3 regions of the Bradyrhizobium sp. CCGE-LA001 genome follow, and region 1 is predicted to be linked to each of the others. Evidence: predicted binding sites of a transcription regulator. Region 1 holds the regulator's gene; each other region holds the start of a gene.
What was found. The regulator LexA, encoded in region 1, represses DNA repair genes until DNA is damaged. The targets are predictions, from matches to a motif close to TGTTCNNNNTGTGTTCNG.
Positions count from the first base shown of each region.

Region 2: BCCGELA001_RS27260 (PA0069 family radical SAM protein) is a predicted target of LexA. The motif match lies at 3,933-3,950, and genes of this name have one in related genera.
Region 3: BCCGELA001_RS03040 (DNA-processing protein DprA) is a predicted target of LexA. The motif match lies at 2,727-2,744, and genes of this name have one in related genera.

Region 1 covers NZ_CP013949.1:4,431,062-4,436,980, forward strand. Annotated here, with positions in the region: gene BCCGELA001_RS20515 (molybdopterin molybdotransferase MoeA) at 1-952, shown strand, start outside; gene lexA (transcriptional repressor LexA) at 1,130-1,831, shown strand; gene BCCGELA001_RS20525 (hypothetical protein) at 2,224-2,661, shown strand; gene BCCGELA001_RS20530 (GAF domain-containing protein) at 2,884-3,825, shown strand; gene BCCGELA001_RS20535 (ComEC/Rec2 family competence protein) at 3,835-5,919, opposite strand, start outside.
Region 2 covers NZ_CP013949.1:5,822,109-5,828,027, forward strand. Annotated here, with positions in the region: gene BCCGELA001_RS27245 (glycosyltransferase family 39 protein) at 1-1,140, opposite strand, end outside; gene BCCGELA001_RS27250 (ribonuclease HII) at 1,350-2,183, opposite strand; gene BCCGELA001_RS27255 (VOC family protein) at 2,258-2,713, opposite strand; gene BCCGELA001_RS27260 (PA0069 family radical SAM protein) at 2,736-3,911, opposite strand; gene BCCGELA001_RS27265 (phosphoketolase family protein) at 4,122-5,919, shown strand, end outside.
Region 3 covers NZ_CP013949.1:643,609-649,527, reverse strand. Annotated here, with positions in the region: gene BCCGELA001_RS35670 (adenylosuccinate synthetase) at 1-1,100, shown strand, start outside; gene BCCGELA001_RS35665 (hypothetical protein) at 1,151-1,483, opposite strand; gene BCCGELA001_RS03040 (DNA-processing protein DprA) at 1,803-2,690, opposite strand; gene BCCGELA001_RS03035 (hypothetical protein) at 3,103-3,615, shown strand; partial or broken gene ftsZ (cell division protein FtsZ) at 3,667-4,917, shown strand; gene BCCGELA001_RS03025 (hypothetical protein) at 5,097-5,642, opposite strand; gene BCCGELA001_RS03020 (DUF2235 domain-containing protein) at 5,908-5,919, shown strand, end outside.

The sequences.
Region 1 (5,919 bases):
TACCGGTGAAGCGGTGCGGATCTTCACCGGCGGCGTCATTCCCGCCGGTGCCGACGCGGTCGTGATTCAGGAGGACACCGTCGTCGACGGCAAGCACGTGACGGTCAAGGAAGCCGCCATTACAGGGCGGCACATTCGCCCCGCAGGCGTCGACTTCTCCGAGGGCGACGTGCTGCTGCGCAAGGGGGCCCGCCTCACCGAGCGCGATCTCGCGCTCGCCGCCGCCATGAATTACCCACAGCTTCCCGTTTGCCGTCGTCCGAAGGTCGCGATCCTCGCCACCGGCGACGAGCTTGTGTTTCCGGGCTCCACGCCCGGCCACGGCCAGATCGTCTATTCCAACGGCTATGCCCTGCACGCGCTCGCCCGCAGCGAGGGCGCCGAGACCATCGACCTCGGCATTGCCGCCGACACGCTCGGGTCCACCGCCGCCGGCATCCGCCGCGCGCGCGAGAGCGGCGCCGACATCCTGGTCACGACAGGCGGAGCCTCTGTCGGCGACCACGATCTGGTGCAGCAAGCCCTTCGCGACGAAGGCATCGCGATGGCGTTCTGGAAGATCGCAATGCGCCCGGGCAAGCCGATGATGCACGGACGCCTGGGGGCGATGCGCGTGATCGGCCTGCCTGGCAATCCGGTTTCGTCCTATGTCTGCGCCTTCCTGTTCATGGTGCCGTTGATTCGCGCCCTGTCGGGCCGATCCGAGATTCATCATCGCCACGAGCGCGCCGTGCTCGGCAAGGACGTCGGCGCAAACGACATGCGCGCGGATTATCTTCGCGCGAGGCTGGAGGAGCGCGATGACGGCGCGCTCGTCGCTATTCCCGTCAACCACCAGGATTCCTCGCTGCTTGCAAATCTTGCTGCGGCACAGGCACTTCTCGTGCGCGCGCCGTTCGCCCCCAGGGCCGAAGCCGGCACGCCTTGCGAGGTGCTGCGCCTGCCCGCCTGAACGCATCCCCCACACGCGTTCCGCGAACTTTGCGGCGTTCACGGTAAATTAAGCAGTTGCGGAACATGTATCGAACATATAGTGTCCGTTCATGATTTGTTTCGAGGATGTAGCGGTTCGCCGCTCCAATACAGCGTCTCGGAATCGAACGACATCAACCGGGGGACTTTGGTCGAGATGTTAACGCGCAAACAATACGAGCTTCTGCGGTTCATCAGCGAACGTCTGAAGGAAAGCGGCGTGCCGCCCTCCTTCGACGAGATGAAGGATGCGCTCGACCTGCGCTCGAAGTCAGGCATCCATCGCCTGATCACCGCGCTCGAGGAGCGCGGCTTCATCCGCCGCCTGCCCAACCGCGCCCGCGCCATCGAGGTGATCAAGCTGCCCGAGCTCCAGGCCGCTGCCGGCAACCGCCGCGGCTTCACGCCGAGCGTGATCGAGGGCAATCTCGGCAAGATCCGTGCGAGCTCCAGCCCGCCCGCGGACGAGGGTGAGCGTCCGGTTGCCGTGCCCGTGATGGGCCGCATCGCAGCCGGCACGCCGATCGAGGCGCTGCAGACCCGCAGTCACACCATCAGCGTCCCGCCGGACATGCTCGGCTCCGGCGAACATTATGCGCTCGAAGTGCGCGGCGATTCGATGGTCGAGGCCGGCATCCTCGACGGCGACATGGCGCTGATCCAGCGCAACGAGAGCGCCGATACCGGCGACATCGTCGTGGCGCTGATCGACGACGAGGAAGCGACGCTCAAGCGCTTCCGCCGCCGCGGTGCCTCGATCGCGCTCGAGCCCGCCAACGCCGCCTATGAGGTGCGCATCCTGCCGCCCAACCGGGTGAAGATTCAGGGCAAGCTGATCGGGCTGTACCGCAAGTACTGACCGCCCGGCGGTCATTCGATACCGATGATCCCGATTGGAGCGGATGCGTCCGCTCCGGCTGGGCAGTCTTTCCGGTCTTGCGCAGATTGTCCGGCCCTCATTCAGCACGACACACTCTGCGTGTCGCGGCCAAGCGCTCATCGCGTCTGAGCTCGAAAGATCGAGCAGACAAGGATGCCTCACCGCTCGCGGCCACAGGCGTTCGTGGTCCCCGAATGCGCTGAAATGAGCTTTGTTCCTAGTGAATCTGAAAAAGATAATGTGATCGCGTCTCGCGAACGCCAGCCGCAGATTCGCCTACAACCGAGCAGAGCGTTACATGCTTCCACTCTGATAGAGGCTTGCGCCTCCGAAAGAGGCGCGGGTTGCTATCTTCGCATGAGGAGCACCCGATGTGTGACTACAGCCTGCATGCCGTTGCATCGCGTCCCGCCGAAGTTGGCGAGACGATCGTCTCCACGACGTTCCGCGGCACCTCGACGCGCGGCTTTGCTTCCGCGGCAGATCCGACCGTGGCCGTCTGCCTGCTGCCGGGAACGGAGCTCGCCTTCGCCGACAACGTCCGTTACGACAATCGCTGGATCTGGACGCGCACCATCAACTCCCGCGTCGGCAAGTTCGGCAAGATCGATCCGCACATTCCCGATCGCCATCACGACGCGATCGAATTTCCTGATGGCAAATACGTGCTGGTGACGCAGCTCGTCGAAGGCCAGCGCGCAACGGTGCTGCAACTGCCCGTGACGCAGCCGGTCAGCGAGCGCGAGCACAAGCCGCAGATCATCGCAGACAGCCGCCCGAGCCCAACGCCCCGCCTGCCGATCGGCTGATGCGCCGTCCCGGCCGTCCAGGTCGGAGACCAGAATTGAAATTGCCATTCGCCGGCCGCGGCCGGCGACATGGAGCGGTTTGGCGCTCGCGACATCCAACCAGCCGACCGAGTGCCCTTCGCCTCTGCGCACGAAGTTTGGGCCGCCCTGCCTGAATTTTGAACGTCCGCTCGACCGTCAAATGACCGATGCTGTCGGGACCTGACACAGCGGACATGGTCGATGAAAGCCTTCATTCGCGTCGTCGAACTCTGGGTGCCCGATCGCACGCGCATGCGGCTGGAATTCGGCGGCGGCCTCTACGGTGAAGGGCTGTCCGCATTCAAAGCCGTGAGTGAGGATCTGCGCTTCGGTTATGACGAGGGGTTGCCCGGCAAAGCGTGGGCCAGCGGCCATCCGGTGATCCTCACCAAATTCGCCAACTCCTACTTCAAGCGGACCGATCAGGCGCTCGCAGCGGGCCTCACATGCGGCGTCGCGGTGCCGGTCTTCGCCGGCGAATTCCTGCAGGCCGTGATGGTGCTGTTCTGCGGCGATGACGAAGCGCATGTCGGGGCGCTCGAGCTCTGGCACAACGACCCCGATGTCTCCCACGAGATGCGGCTTGTCGACGGTTACTATGGCACCGCCGACATGTTCGAATTCAACTCCCGCCACACCAGATTCCCGCGCGGCTTCGGCCTGCCGGGACGCACCTGGAAGGCCGGCCTGCCGCTGATCATCAAGGACCTGCACAACGCCAAGAGTTTTCTGCGCTGGGAAGAAGCCGCCGAAATCGGGATCAATCTCGGCGTCGGCGTGCCCTACCGCACCGGCGCCGACCAGAGCTGGGTGCTGACCTTCCTCTCCGCACAGGCCACCCCGATCGCACGGCGCTTCGAGATCTGGGTCCCGAACGAGGCTCGCTCTGCGCTGGTCTTCCGCGCCGGCGATTGCAGCGCGCAAACCGACCTTGCCGAACTCTATGCGACGACATCAATCGCCAGGAGCGACGGGAGCATCGGGGGCGCCTGGGCCACGGGCATGCCCGCGATTAGCGATGATCTCGCACATGACGGCTCGATCGCGGCTGCAGAGGCCCGCGCAGCCGGGCTAAGCCAGATGGTGGCCCTGCCGGTCATCGGCAGCGCCGGTCTAGACGCCGTGCTGGCTTGGTATCTGTAGCGCATCTGCTCAATCGTCAGCCTGCAGGTCGGTCTCTGCCGGCGTTGCGTCCCGGCTCCGGGGCGCTGCCGTCTTCGGAACAAGGCTGCCGTCGAAATCGCCCTCGCCGGCGCCGGCCGGCAACCAGGGCCGGCTTGTGCCTCTGGCCCTCACGGTCTGAACCGAAAACCCGTCGCCACGCTGCGTCAGCGCCAGCGCGCCCTGGCTTGCAAGGCGCGGACGGTCGACCACCATGGCCGCGCAGCCGGAGGGTGCTGGCCGCGCCGTCACCACCAGCGCGGCGCGGCTGCAATCATCGGCAAGACCGTCGACGCGCAGGGACAGCGCGACCAGCCGCCCGTCGGCGAGCGGCGTCACGCAGCCGGTTTCGTCGCATGACACACCATCGGCCAGCGAATTGGTTGCGGCGTCGCGCGGATCGGCGTCGGCCGCCAGCCACTCCTTCAGCAGAAAGCTGTCCTTGCTCGCTCGGATCACGTGCAGCTGCCCGTCCTTGCCCCGCACCGCGACGCTCGTGCCGTCCCCGGCAATCAGGATATCGGGCTGGCGCACCGACAGGCCCCAGGTGAGGGACACCAGCAGCACCAGGCCACCGGACCAGCGCAAGGGCGTTCGCAACAGCCCCATCATGATGATGCCGAGGCTTGCCGCCATCAACGGCGCGATGCCGAAAGCTGGAATGCGGCCGACTGCGCCCGGCAGAGCCGCCACCCAGCGCGACACCGCGACCATCCAGTCGATACCGATCCCCATCAGCCACCAGAACACGCCGTCGAGCCCGAAGGGCGCTGCAATCAGTCCCAGCAGCCCCGCCGGCATCACCAGTGCCGAGACCACCGGCATCGCGCCGAGATTGGCGAGCACGCCGTAAGGCGTGACACGATGGAAGTGGAAGGCAGCATAGGGCGTCGTCGCGAGCCCCGCGATCAGCGAGGCCAGGAACAGCATCGCGATCTCGCGGCCGCCCCACAGCGCGACACGCGCCGTTGCCGAATGTTCGGGCGAGGCAAACAGGTTCGGCATGCCGATCTGCACCAGCGCCACGAGCCCGAGCGTTGCGGCAAAGGACATTTGAAAACTCGGATGCACCAGCGCTTCGGGCGCGACCGCGAGCACGATGAGTGCGGCCACTGCCAGCGTGCGGAAGGTGATAGCGCGGCGGTCGACCATGACCGCGATCAACACCACCGCCGTCATGAAGAACGACCTTTGCGTGGCGACCTCCGCACCCGACAGCAGCAAATAAAACGCGGCCGCGACCAGCGCGGCGGCTGCCGACCATTTCTTGATGGCAAAGCCAGCCGCCAGCCCTGGGATCAACGCCAGCAGCGCGCGCACTGCGAAGAACACGACGCCGGCGACGACCGCCATGTGGTAGCCGGAGATCGACAGCACATGGCCCAGCCCCGAGACAAACATGGCGTCGTTGACGGGCGCGCTGATGGCATCACGCCGTCCGGTGAGCAGCGCCGTTGCGATCGCGCGATTGTCGCCCTCGAGCGTCGCGCGGATGCGCGCATCGATCGCATCGCGCAGGCCCTGCATGAACGCCGCATAGCGCAACCGCAAGCCGCCGGCCTCCGGCGGCATCGACGCCGCGATCGTTCCCATCACGAAGCCGGAGGCGCCGATGCCTTGAAAATACATGTCCCGGGAGAAGTCGTAGCTGCCGGGCCGCACCGGCGAGATCGGCGGCATCAGCCGCGCCTTCAGCTGCACGAAGCTGCCGACTTCCGGCGCCGTCCCCTTGCGCACCGACAGACGCACGCGCTCCAGCTTGACGTCGCTGCGCTGCGCCTCCATCGCGGTGACGCGCAGCACGAAACGGTCCGTGCGCTCGCGGATGTCGCGTGCTTCCACGAAACCCGAGAGCGACACCGAATAGAGCGGCTTGGCCAGCACGGGATGAGCAACGCGCGCCGTCTTCCAGGTCGCGATGGCAAAGCCGGCAGCGAGCGCTGCGATCATGATCGCGGGGGCGAACAGCCGGCTGCGCCGGAGCAGCACCGCGCCGAGCATGAGCGCGGCAGCCGTCGCCGCGACGACCCAGAGCACCGGCTCATGATCGGCGGCGAAATAGAGCGCGATGCCGCC
Region 2 (5,919 bases), 1.4 Mb from region 1:
GGTCGCGATTTCCCCGGTGCCGGTCCAGGGCATGAGCAGGACGGCGAGCACGACGCCGATGGCAGGCGCGACGACCGCGGCGGCCCACACCATGCGCAGCATTCGCGCGCGGCGCATCGCGATCAGATCGCCGGCGGCAACGACCACGGCGAGGCCCGACATCAACAGCACAACGGCGGCGCCGCCGACGACGGATTCCAGCCCGAGCAAGCCTGAGATCAGCACCGCCCCGAGTGCGGGCGCGGCCGCGAAGAAATAGACGAAATTGCGCGCGAGCGGCGCGACCGGCGGCCGGTAGATGATCGGCGGCTCCTCGCCCTTACCGGCAAACAGGCCGGTGTTGAGGAAAGTCAATGCGGGGATCGCCGCCGCGCCAAGCACGAGGCCACCAAGCAGCCAGGCTGCGTGCAGCGCGCGGGCGTTGAGCTCGGAGGCCTGCGGCAAGGCCGGCAGCGTCAACGTCTCGGCACGCATCAGCCAGACCGCGTAGGGCAGCGCCAGCACGGCGACCACGATCGATGCGAACAGCGGATCCAGCCCGCGCAGCGTCCTGCGACCGCCGGCGGTCGAAACCGCGAAGGCGACGATCAGCAGGAGAAGGAAGATCGCCGCAGGCGTCGTGAGCAACAGCAGGCCGGCCTCGATCGACCAGGCGAACCAGGCATTGCCGCGGCGTTGGCCGATGATCTGCCAGGAGTGCAGCAGCAACAGCGCCCAGAGCGGCCGCGCCAGCACCAGCGGACCGAAATCGAGCGCAGGCGAGGAGAAGGCCAGCACCGTCATGGTCAAGAGCACGGCGAGCACCGCCTGCTGCGAGCCGACCACGGCGCGGGCGAGATAATAGAGCGCAATGAAGGTCGCGATCTCGCAGAGCTGGGCGAGGACATAGACACCCAGCATGTGGCCGCCGGCGGCGCGATAGGAGATGTCGGCTAGCCAGATCGGCAAGGGCGGGCCGAGATCGGTGCCGACCTGGTACTCCCGGCCGAAGGCCAGCAGCGTCGCAAGGGTGCCGGGCGGGCTGCGGTAGAACACCAGCGCGACGAACAGCCACATCGCAGCCTGCAGCAGCACGGCGATCCACACGATCAGCCGCGGCCGGGCGCGAATGAGCTCGATGACCAGGGAGGTAAACCGCATGCAACGTCCGAAAGATGCAGCCAACCCGTCCAGCCGGCCCTATTCGCTCACATCTGATTTGATAAAGGGCGCTGCGGGTCGTGGCAACCGCCGCACGTCGTAATGCCCGGGCTTGTCCCGGGCATCCACGTATTTCGGAGCGGCAGCAGAAGACGTGGATGGCCGGGTCAAGCCCGGCCATGACGAATGAGAAGTTGTACCGGGATCAGCTAGAGATTTGCGGCGGCACTGGTCTCGACGCTCGCCTCCACCCGCACCTCGACCTCGGTCACCGAGAACAGGTCGTGCACCGGCTCGACCGTCCACGGCATGTGCTTGGCGCGGGCGGCGGCGACGGGGGCGAAGAAGCTGCGGTGGTGGATGGAGGGGCCGAGACGGTCGAGTGCGTCGAGATGCTCGGGGACGGCATAGCCCTTGTGCTGCTCGAAACCGTAGCCGGGACAGTCCTGCGCCAGCGCGCACATCAGCCGGTCGCGGGTGACCTTGGCGACGATGGATGCCGCCGCGATCGACAGCACGATGCCGTCACCGCCGATCACGGCTTCGCAGTCGCATTCCGTGTCGAGCCGGTCGCGGCCGTCGACGAACACGTGCCGGGGCCGTTCAGGCAAAGCCACCACCGCGCGCTTGAGCGCCCATAGCGAGGCGCGCAGGATGTTGTCGCGGTCGATCCGCGAAGGCGAGGCGACGGCAACCGAGACTTGCGCGGTGGCGCAGATCTTGTCGAACAGCTTTTCGCGTTCCTCGGCGGTCAGCCGCTTCGAATCGTCGATGCCGCGCGGGATACGATCGGGATCGAGAATCACCGCCGCCGCCACCACGGGACCGGCGAGCGGGCCGCGGCCGGCCTCGTCGCAACCGGCCACCGGCCAGACGCCGCGCTTGATCAGCGCGCGCTCGCGGCGGAAACTCGGCGGCGCGATGGCGATGATGCCTTTCTTGCCAGCCGGAGCTTTGGCTGCCTTGCCAGGCGTAGCCTTCGTCGCAGCATCCTTTGCTGGTGCGGCCCTGGCCGGCTTCCTGACAGACTTGTCCCGAATCATGGCCGGGATCGTGCGCAACCAGCCGGGCCAGCGCAACCGGGAACCCAGGATAATTCCCGTTATTCAGGCCGGCCCTACGCTGCCAGATGCACCCGTCGGTCTTCACCCACCTCGATGCCGGGCGCGACCACGGCCTCCCAGACATGACCGTCGGGATCTGAAAAATAGCCGCAATAGCCGCCGTAATCGGTCTCGCCCGCAGCCTTCAGCAGCCGCGCTCCCTTGCTGACCGCGAAAGCCAGTACGGTATCGACCTCCTCGCGTGTCCGGCAATTCCAGGCGAGCGTCATGCCGCGGAAGGCCTGCGGCCGCGGCTTGTCCGGCAAGGTGGCATCAGCAGCAAGCTGATCCCAGTGAAACAGGGCAAGCACCGGACCGCCGGTATCGTAAAAGGCGACGGCTTCGCCGGTTGCCTTCATCCGGCGCGAGAAACCGAGCGCGTCGTAGAAGGCGATGCTGGTGCGGATGTCGCTCACACCTAACGTAATCACGGTGAGCCGCGGTACCGGCACGATGAGTTCCTTGGCCATGCGAGCTCTTCCACTTCTCCGGTCAGAACAGGCTCAGCTGATCGCCGTTCCGCTTTGGCCGCGCAAAGTGATCCGTCGTCAGCCTGGAGCGCCGCTTGTTGAGGCCGAGCCTGTCGCAGGCGATCTCGAAGCGGCGGCCGATGGTCCAGGCCATTGGGCCGGTTCCCTTCATCCGCTCGCCCCATTTCGCATCGTAGTCGCGGCCGCCCCGCATGTCGCGGATCAGCGTAAAGACGTGACGGTAGCGGTCCGGATAGTTCGCCATCAGCCATTCGCGGAAGAGATCTCGCACCTCCAGCGGCAGCCGCAGCAGCACGTAAGCGGCTTCCTTGACGCCGGCATGGGCGGCGGCATCGAGGATGCGCTCGATCTCGGAATCGTTCAGCGCGGGGATCACGGGTGCGACCATCACCGTGGTCGGGATGCCGGCGTCCGACAGCTGCTTGAGCGCTTCCAGCCGCTTCGGCGGCGTCGCGGCGCGCGGCTCCATGGTGCGTGCAAGCTTCGGATCGAGCGTAGTGACGGAGATCGCGACCTTGGCGAGATTGCGCTCGGCCATCCGTGAAAGAATGTCGATATCGCGCACCACCAGCGCCGATTTGGTGACGATGCCGACGGGATGCCCGGCGCGCTCCAGCACTTCGAGGATGCCGCGCATGATCTTCCGCTCGCGCTCGATCGGCTGATAGGGATCGGTATTGGTGCCGATCGCAATCATGCGCGGCTCATAGCCGGACGCGGCGAGCTCCTTCTCCAGCAGCGCCGGCGCATCGGGCTTGGCCAACAGCTTCGACTCGAAATCGAGCCCGGGCGAGAGGCCGAGATAGGCGTGGGTCGGCCGCGCGAAACAATAGACGCAACCGTGCTCGCAGCCACGATAAGGATTGATCGAGCGATCGAAGCCGATGTCGGGAGAATCGTTGCGGGTGATCACCTTGCGCGAGGTGTCGACGGCGACGCTGGTCTTGAACGGCGGCAGCTCTTCCAGGCTCTGCCAGCCATCGTCGAAGGCGACGCGCGCTTCGGCCTCATAGCGGCCGCTGGCGTTGGACTGGGCACCCCGCCCTCGCCTGCGCGTGCGGTCGATGGCAACGCCAAGTTCTGGAAAGTCCGCGGGTAAATCAGAGTCCGCACCCGCCGGCTCGGAGGGCGCCTTGACCGGCGGGTGCTTGAGAGCATGAGAGGACGCTGGACTCATGACGCGAAGATAGCACGAGCCCGGAACAAATCAAGAACACAAACCAAAAAGCGTTAAAACAACCCCATGCACAGTAGCGCCCACCTTACGGGCGCACGCCTTTGACCTGCCGCAACACCTGCGTCACCCCGATTTCGTTTGATGCCCGTCACGGATCGATCGCGCCGGAACAAAGTTGGTGACGATCGCTGGGTGAAGGTCGGCAACAACATGACAAATCAACAACAATCGCGAGCGGCGAGCAGCGACCTCGATCTGCTCGATCGCTATTGGCGCGCTGCGAACTACCTTTCCGTCGGGCAGATCTACCTGCTCGACAATCCGCTGCTGCGCGAGCCGCTGCGGCCCGAGCACATCAAGCCGCGCTTGCTCGGCCATTGGGGCACGACGCCCGGGTTGAACTTCATCTATGCCCATCTCAATCGCGTGATCCGCGCGCTGGACCTCAGCGTGATCTACATCTGCGGCCCCGGCCATGGCGGCCCGGGCATGGTCGCCAACACCTATCTCGAAGGCAGCTACAGCGAGATCTATCCCGAAATCGCCCGCGATGCGGACGGATTGCGCAAGCTGTTCAGGCAGTTCTCCTTCCCCGGCGGCATTCCGAGCCACGCGGCGCCCGAGACGCCAGGGTCGATCCACGAGGGCGGCGAGCTCGGCTATGCGCTGGTGCACGCCTATGGCGCCGCCTTCGACAATCCTGACCTGATCGTGGCCTGCGTCGTCGGCGACGGCGAGGCAGAGACCGGTCCGCTCGCTGCGTCCTGGCACTCCAACAAGTTCCTCAACCCGGCCCATGACGGCGCGGTGCTGCCGATCCTGCATCTCAACGGCTACAAGATCGCCAACCCTACCGTGCTCGGGCGGATGCGGGACGAGGAAATTCGCAATCTCTTCCGCGGCTTCGGCCACGAGCCGCTGTTCGTCGAAGGCGACGATCCCAGATTGATGCACCAGTCCATGGCGGACGCGCTCGACGTGGCGCTCGCCAGCATTCGCTCGATCCGGCAGCATGCCCGCGATGGACGCACGACGATCGAGCGGCCGCGCTGGCCGATGATCGTGCTGCGCAGTCCCAAGGGCTGGACCGGGCCGAAAGAGGTTGACGGCAAGAAGGTCGAAGGCTTCTGGCGTGCGCACCAGGTTCCCGTTTCAGGCTGCCGCGACAACCCGGCGCACCTTAAAGTGCTCGAAGACTGGATGCGCAGCTACGAGCCGGACAAGCTGTTCGACTCGAGCGGCGCACTGATTCCCGAGCTTCAGGCGCTGGCACCCGACGGCCCGCGGCGGATGGGCGCCAATCCGCACGCCAATGGCGGGCTCCTGAAGAAAGAGCTGAAACTGCCGGACTTCCGCAGCTTCGCCGTGGAGGTGCCGCAGCCCGGCGGCGTCATCGCCGAAGCCACGCGCGAGCTCGGCAAATTCCTGCGCGACGTCATCCGCCTCAACGCCAAGGAGCGCAACTTCCGCATCATGGGCCCGGACGAGACCGCGTCAAACCGGCTGGACGCGGTGTTCGAGGCCACCGAACGCGTCTGGATGGAGCCGACCGAGCCCTACGACGTGCATCTCGCGCAGGACGGGCGTGTGATGGAGGTGCTCAGCGAGCATCTCTGCCAGGGCTGGCTCGAGGGCTATCTGCTCACCGGCAGGCATGGCTTCTTCTCCTGCTACGAGGCTTTCATCCACATCGTCGATTCCATGTTCAACCAGCATGCCAAATGGCTGAAGGTGACGCGCGAATTGCCGTGGCGCCGCCCGATCGCCTCGCTCAATTATCTCCTGACTTCGCATGTCTGGCGCCAGGACCATAACGGCTTCAGCCACCAGGACCCTGGTTTCGTCGATCTCGTCGCCAACAAGAAGGCCGATATCGTCCGCATCTATTTCCCCCCGGACGCTAACACGCTGCTGTGGATCGCCGATCACTGCCTGCGCACCTACAACCGCATCAACGTGATCGTCGCCGGCAAGCAGCCGGCGCCGCAATGGCTGTCGATGCAGGATG
Region 3 (5,919 bases), 3.8 Mb from region 1:
AAGGAAAGGGCCATATCGCCGCATACTTGGCGAGTGAGTACGACATTCTGATTAGAGTGGGAGGGCCAAACGCGGGTCACACAGTTTCTAGTTCATCCGGCGTGTATACATATCACCAATTGCCGTCGGGCGCTCGGGACGCAAAGGCCAAGCTGCTGCTCGGCCCCGGCATGACCATTTTCGTACCCGCACTGCTAACTGAGATAGCAGACTGCGGAGTTACTCCTGAAAGGCTATTTATCGATCCTCAAGCAATGATCATCGAGAATGAAGATTTCTCACAGGAGGAAGAGCTAAAGAAGAATATCGCATCCACTGGCAGGGGTAGTGGTGCGGCGGCGGCGCGCCGAATTCTTCTCAGGAAACCTGGTGCAATCCGATTGGCTCGGGATGTTCCAGAACTTAAGCCCTATGTTGGAGATACAGCTCCATATCGCGGATCGATAGTCGGTCACCTTGAACGAGCATACCGGGACGGCCAATCGATTCTCTTGGAGGGCACACAGGGAAGCGGCTTGAGTATTTTCCACGGCCAGTATCCATATGTCACCTCCCGAGACACGAATGTGGCGGGATGCTTAGCTGAGGCCGGGATATCCCCTTCCCGCGTTCGACGCATTCTCATGGTGGTCCGCCCGACCCCAATCCGCGTCGGAAATCCGGCCGGTGGCAAAGAGACCTCGGGTCCACTCAAGCATGAAGTCACGTTTTCTGAGGTGGCGCTTCACGCCGGTCTCGACCCTAGCGACATCACGAAGCTTGAGATTACGTCCACGACGAAACGTCCGCGAAGAGTGGGCTGGTTTGAATGGGATCAATTTCGCAATGCCTGTGTTCTCAATGCGCCAACAGACATAGTGCTTACGTTCGCTGATTATCTCGATGCGACGAATCGAGATGCGCGGCGCTTCGAACAATTGCATATCGACACAATTAAGTTCATCGAAGAACTGGAACAAGTTTCTCAGTCTCCCGTATCGTTGATCAATACGCGATTTCCGCGTGAGGAAGGACAGAAGATAGACCTTCGCAGCGTCATTGATCGACGCACGTGGCAAACTCACCTCCGGCTATCAGCGAAAAAGGAGGACCAAATTTGAGTGAGAGCACGAGCCGCGCGTGGGGCCTTGGTGCGTCTAATCGGCTTCCATCACTCAGTATTGATGTTTTTGAGGAATACACTGAAATCGGTTGTTTCCGGAACGCGCCTGGCAATGAAGAGGCCAAAGATCGGCACGTCCGGAAAGCGAGCTTCTAAAACGCGCCGCGCGGCAACAAAGTGCGCGCCCGTGGTAATAACGTCGTCAAACACGACAACAGCTTTCGGGACCAACCGACATAGATTTTCATCAATCTGATAACATTCAGCTATCTGATCGGGACCAGGGCGAACGTCAGCGCCATGTGCGGCCTCCATAGTATGCCGCTGCGTGACGAGTTCGCGTATGTCCAGTGGCTGGGCTGCAGGGATCGCTTGCAGCATCCGCAGCATCCGGTCGTCATATAGCGGGTCCCCCTTCTGCTTCGAGGGAGGTATCGGCACTAGTGTAACACTAGCTAATCAATGCGCAGCAATCGCATTTGCAAACGCCTGCCCTACTTCACGTATCGCGCGTTCTTTGTGCTGCCACTCAGGTCGCCCACGACGATCCACTGACTTCTTGAAATTGAGAATGACTTGGTTCGTTGCGCTAAAGCTAAATCCCTTCCTAGCCGTATATTCACCGAGGAATAAACACTGATCCCCTGCACCAAGATAGTGGTGATCTGGGCGGGTCAAATCATCGATCTGAGTAAGCCGGCTAGGAAAGGTGCTCGGAGATGTCGTCATAACTGCGCACTCGGATGGCGCCTTCTTCGGCAAACCGGTGCGGCCAAGTGATGCCCGGCTTGTTGAAACAGCTATCCAAAATAAAGAGCTTTCTCTTCTGCTTCAGCGCATGACGCGCTTGCACAAGCGTTCCCGAGGTCTCTCCCGCTTCTACAATGATCGTGGCCTCAGTGAGAGCAGACATCGTTATGTTTCGTTCCGGAAAAAAAATACGATTCTGCTTTGGCCCCTGGCTCTGCCACCTCTTGATCGGCACCTGCGATATTATCAGAAAGTCTCTTGCAATCGTCTCCTGCAACTCACGATTCTCGGCTGGGTACACTTGGCTAATTGGCGTTCCTAATACAGCGATCGTTCGACCATGCGAGGCGATCGCAGTTTCGTGCGCCACGCGATCAACCCCCTTCGCAAGCCCAGAAACGATCGTGAAGTCGTCCTTCACAAGGCTTCGGACAAGCGTGCGGGTTCGCTTGAGACCATCCTCACTCGGTGAGCGCGTCCCGACGACAGCCACGCAGCGGGAATTAACAAGATCCCACCAGCCCCGGTAATAGAGGACGGCGACGGGGTACTCGGCATCATGCAATCCAAGGGGATACTCCCCCGCGCCTAGAACTCTAACGCCTATGTGCTGGATCTTCGCCTTCGTGAGAGCATCACGAACAACCTCGCCATATCGATCTACCCGCTGCGGCTCGACAAGGTCTGACGGGACGGTGTTCGGTCGCTTATTGAGCTTCTCCGATATAGTTTTGAACGTCGCGCCTGTTTCGTCCCACAGCGCTTCATACGCTCCCATCTCTTTTTGGGGCGAGATGCCAAGCTTGCGATCAGCTGGCGAACCGAGGTCGAGTTCCATCAAGGCTTGTTCCTGTTCTGCACAGCTCAATATCATAGGAACAAAATGAGAACAAATCGTTATTTAGCATCTATCTCACAGTTCGGACGACAAGTCCTGAACCAAATGAACGATCCACTATTTCGTGTGCACTTGGTGGCTATACCCCTACACTTGGGGTGGTCTTCGCCGACCAATTTCCGAACGCCACTTCTTATCGCTACGGACGAGTGGGTTGCGCTCGTTCGCACGTCGACAGTCAAGGGTGGACGTACAACGGCCGCACTGCAGCCGAACGAACGCGAATGAGCCAAGGCGTAAACACCCCGCTCCCCCGTTAACCGTCCATTAACCAACGCAGCCTAGCCTGCGGTAATCGTCCAGCCATCATTAGCTCGAAATGCCTTCCCGGTTCGCTCCAGGAGAAGCGCCGATGTGCGTTGAGTTGTTGACGTATGCCGATCTGGGTGCCCGCCTCGATGTCTCGCGCGAGGCCGCGCGGGCGCTGGCGCGGCGTCGGCGGTTGCCGCGCTCGCGGTCGGCTGACGGCAAGGCCGTGGTGAGCGTCGATCTCACCACACTCCGCTACACGCCCCGCCCGCGACGCGCCCGCCGGACAGACCCGATCGATGCCTCCCTGGCACGGATCGAGGCGGTCAAGATCGAGGTCTTCAAGGCGGAGATCGCGCGGCTCGAGGAGGTCGCAACTGCCTACAGGGCGGTGTTCGAGCGCGAGCGGGAGCGCGCCGATCGCCTCGCCATCGAGCTGACGCAGGCGGCCGCCGAGACGACGGCCGCCAATGCCTGGGCGACACGACTGGAAGACGAAGTGGCGGTTCTGCGCAGCGGTCGCCGCCCCGGCGGCGGGATCGTGGGACAGGCCGCGCTTCGCTTGGGACATCTGGCCGCGGCGATCGTTCAATCAGACCGCGCGGCCCGCAGATAGCACGCGAGACTTTCTCCATCCCCGGCTTGCCGGAGCAATCACGAGGGAATCATGGCTGGCAATATCGATATCCACGAAATGAAGGCCCGCATCGTCGTGTTCGGCGTCGGCGGCGCCGGCGGCAACGCCGTCAACAACATGATCACGGCCGGGCTGCAAGGCGTCGAGTTCGTCGTCGCCAACACCGACGCGCAGGCGCTGGCGATGTCGAAGGCGACGCGCCTGATCCAGCTCGGCACCAAGGTCACCGCAGGCCTCGGCGCCGGCTCGCAACCCGAACTCGGACGCGCCGCGGCCGAAGAGGCGATCGATACGATCCGCGATCAATTGACCGGCGCGCACATGGTGTTCGTGACGGCAGGCATGGGCGGCGGCACCGGCACCGGGGCGGCCCCCGTCGTCGCCCGGGCCGCGCGCGAGCTCGGCATCCTCACCATCGGCGTGGTCACCAAGCCGTTCTACTTCGAGGGCCAGCGCCGCATGCGCTTTGCCGAAGCCGGCATCGAGGAATTGCTGAAGACGGTCGACACCCTCCTGATCATCCCGAACCAGAACCTGTTCCGGGTCGCCAGCGCGAAGACCACGTTCGCGGATGCCTTCGCCCTCGCCGACCAGGTGCTGTATTCGGGCGTCGCCTGCATCAGCGACCTCATCGTCAAGGAAGGCCTGATCAACCTCGATTTTGCCGACGTCCTCTCCGTCATGAAGGAGAAGGGCAAGGCCATGATGGGACGGGGCGAGGCCTCCGGCGAGAAGCGCGTGCTCGCGGCCGCGGTCGCCGCCATCTCCAATCCGCTGATCGAGAACCCCTCGATCAAGCGCGCCAGCGGCCTCATCATCTCCATCACCGGCGGCAGGGATCTCATGCTGTACGAGGTCGACGAAGCCGCAACCCGGATTCGCGACGAGGCCGACCCGGACGCCAACATCATCGTCGGCGCGTCCTTCGACGAAAGCCTCGAAGGCATCGTCCGCGTCTCCGTGGTGGCGACCGGCATCGACAATGTCGACCCGGCGCTCCAGGCGCAGCCGGTGGAAACCGCGCTGACGCAGCTCGCCGGCCGCTTGCGCAACGACGGTCGCCGCATCGCCGATCGCATCGAGCGCAGTGCACCCCTTGCGCAAGCGGAAAGCCCACAGCTCCGCGCCGAGGCCGGTCAGCCCGCAGGGGAACCGGCACGGCCGATCTATGCGCGGCCTGTTGCCGATCGGCCGCTCGATGCCTACGGCCGCGCGATTCCGCGCAATATGGCCGACGAAGACCTGCTCGATATCCCCGCCTTCCTGCGCCGCGCGGCGAGCTGAGCGGGCGCGAGCCGTCTCACTCAATATGTCGTCGGCAAAAGCCGGCGTGCCTGGTCGAAATCGTCATGCCCGTCCCAGTGCCGGGCATCCACGTCTTCGCTATGGCAACAGGAAAGACGTGGATGGCCGGGTCAAGCCCGGCCATGACGAAACGTCTTCAGGCTGCGCAGCGCCGCTTATGCTGCCGTGCTGTGCGGTTTGTCCGCGGCTTCCTTCTTGTCCGTCTCCTTGTCGCGAGACAGCCATGCGGGGAAACGGAGCATGCGATCGTTGGCCTCTTTCGGCGGCTCGATGGGCGGCTCAATGGCCTGGCTCGGAAGATCCAGCATGGCGTGTCCGATCCGCACCGCATCCGCGCGCTGATCCAACTCGCGCAACAGGGGCCCGAGCACGGTATCGATCTCGGTCGCCACCGACACCAGGAAGCTGTTGAGCTCGCGCGCCTCGGGCACGACGGCCGAGGCCTGCTCGACCGCCTTGGAGAGACCATCGACGACAGGTGCAAACGCGCCGGCGGCATGCTTGATTCGCGTCTTGATCGCTTCGATCTCGTTCAGGACGCGATCGCGCTCCCGCCTGCTCTTCTCCTCCGCAAGGCGGGCTTCGATTTCGGCGATCTGCGCCGCGAGCGTCGTGGCTTCGGATGCGAGGGCATCGCGTCGTAGGCGTGCGCGATCGAGATCGCGGCTGAGATTGTCCACTAAATCGTCCTTCCCGAACATTGCTTTGCTCCGTAGGACAGCCGTGACGCTGACAGCCACCCCGTTCAGCGAACGAAAGGCGGCCGGCCGAAATTTCGGTCGCGTCACATGGGCCGACATGGTGACCCCCAGTCGCTCCCATTAGGCGACGGCATGGTTAACAGGTGGTTAATGTCAACAGGTGATGTGCAAATGAGGCACCATGCCGCCAGGGCCGACTTCGTCTCCTCGCCGCCACCGGGTTCCGCTATACTCGCCCGGGTAGCATCACCCGGAGGCGCATCCCATGGAGACCGCA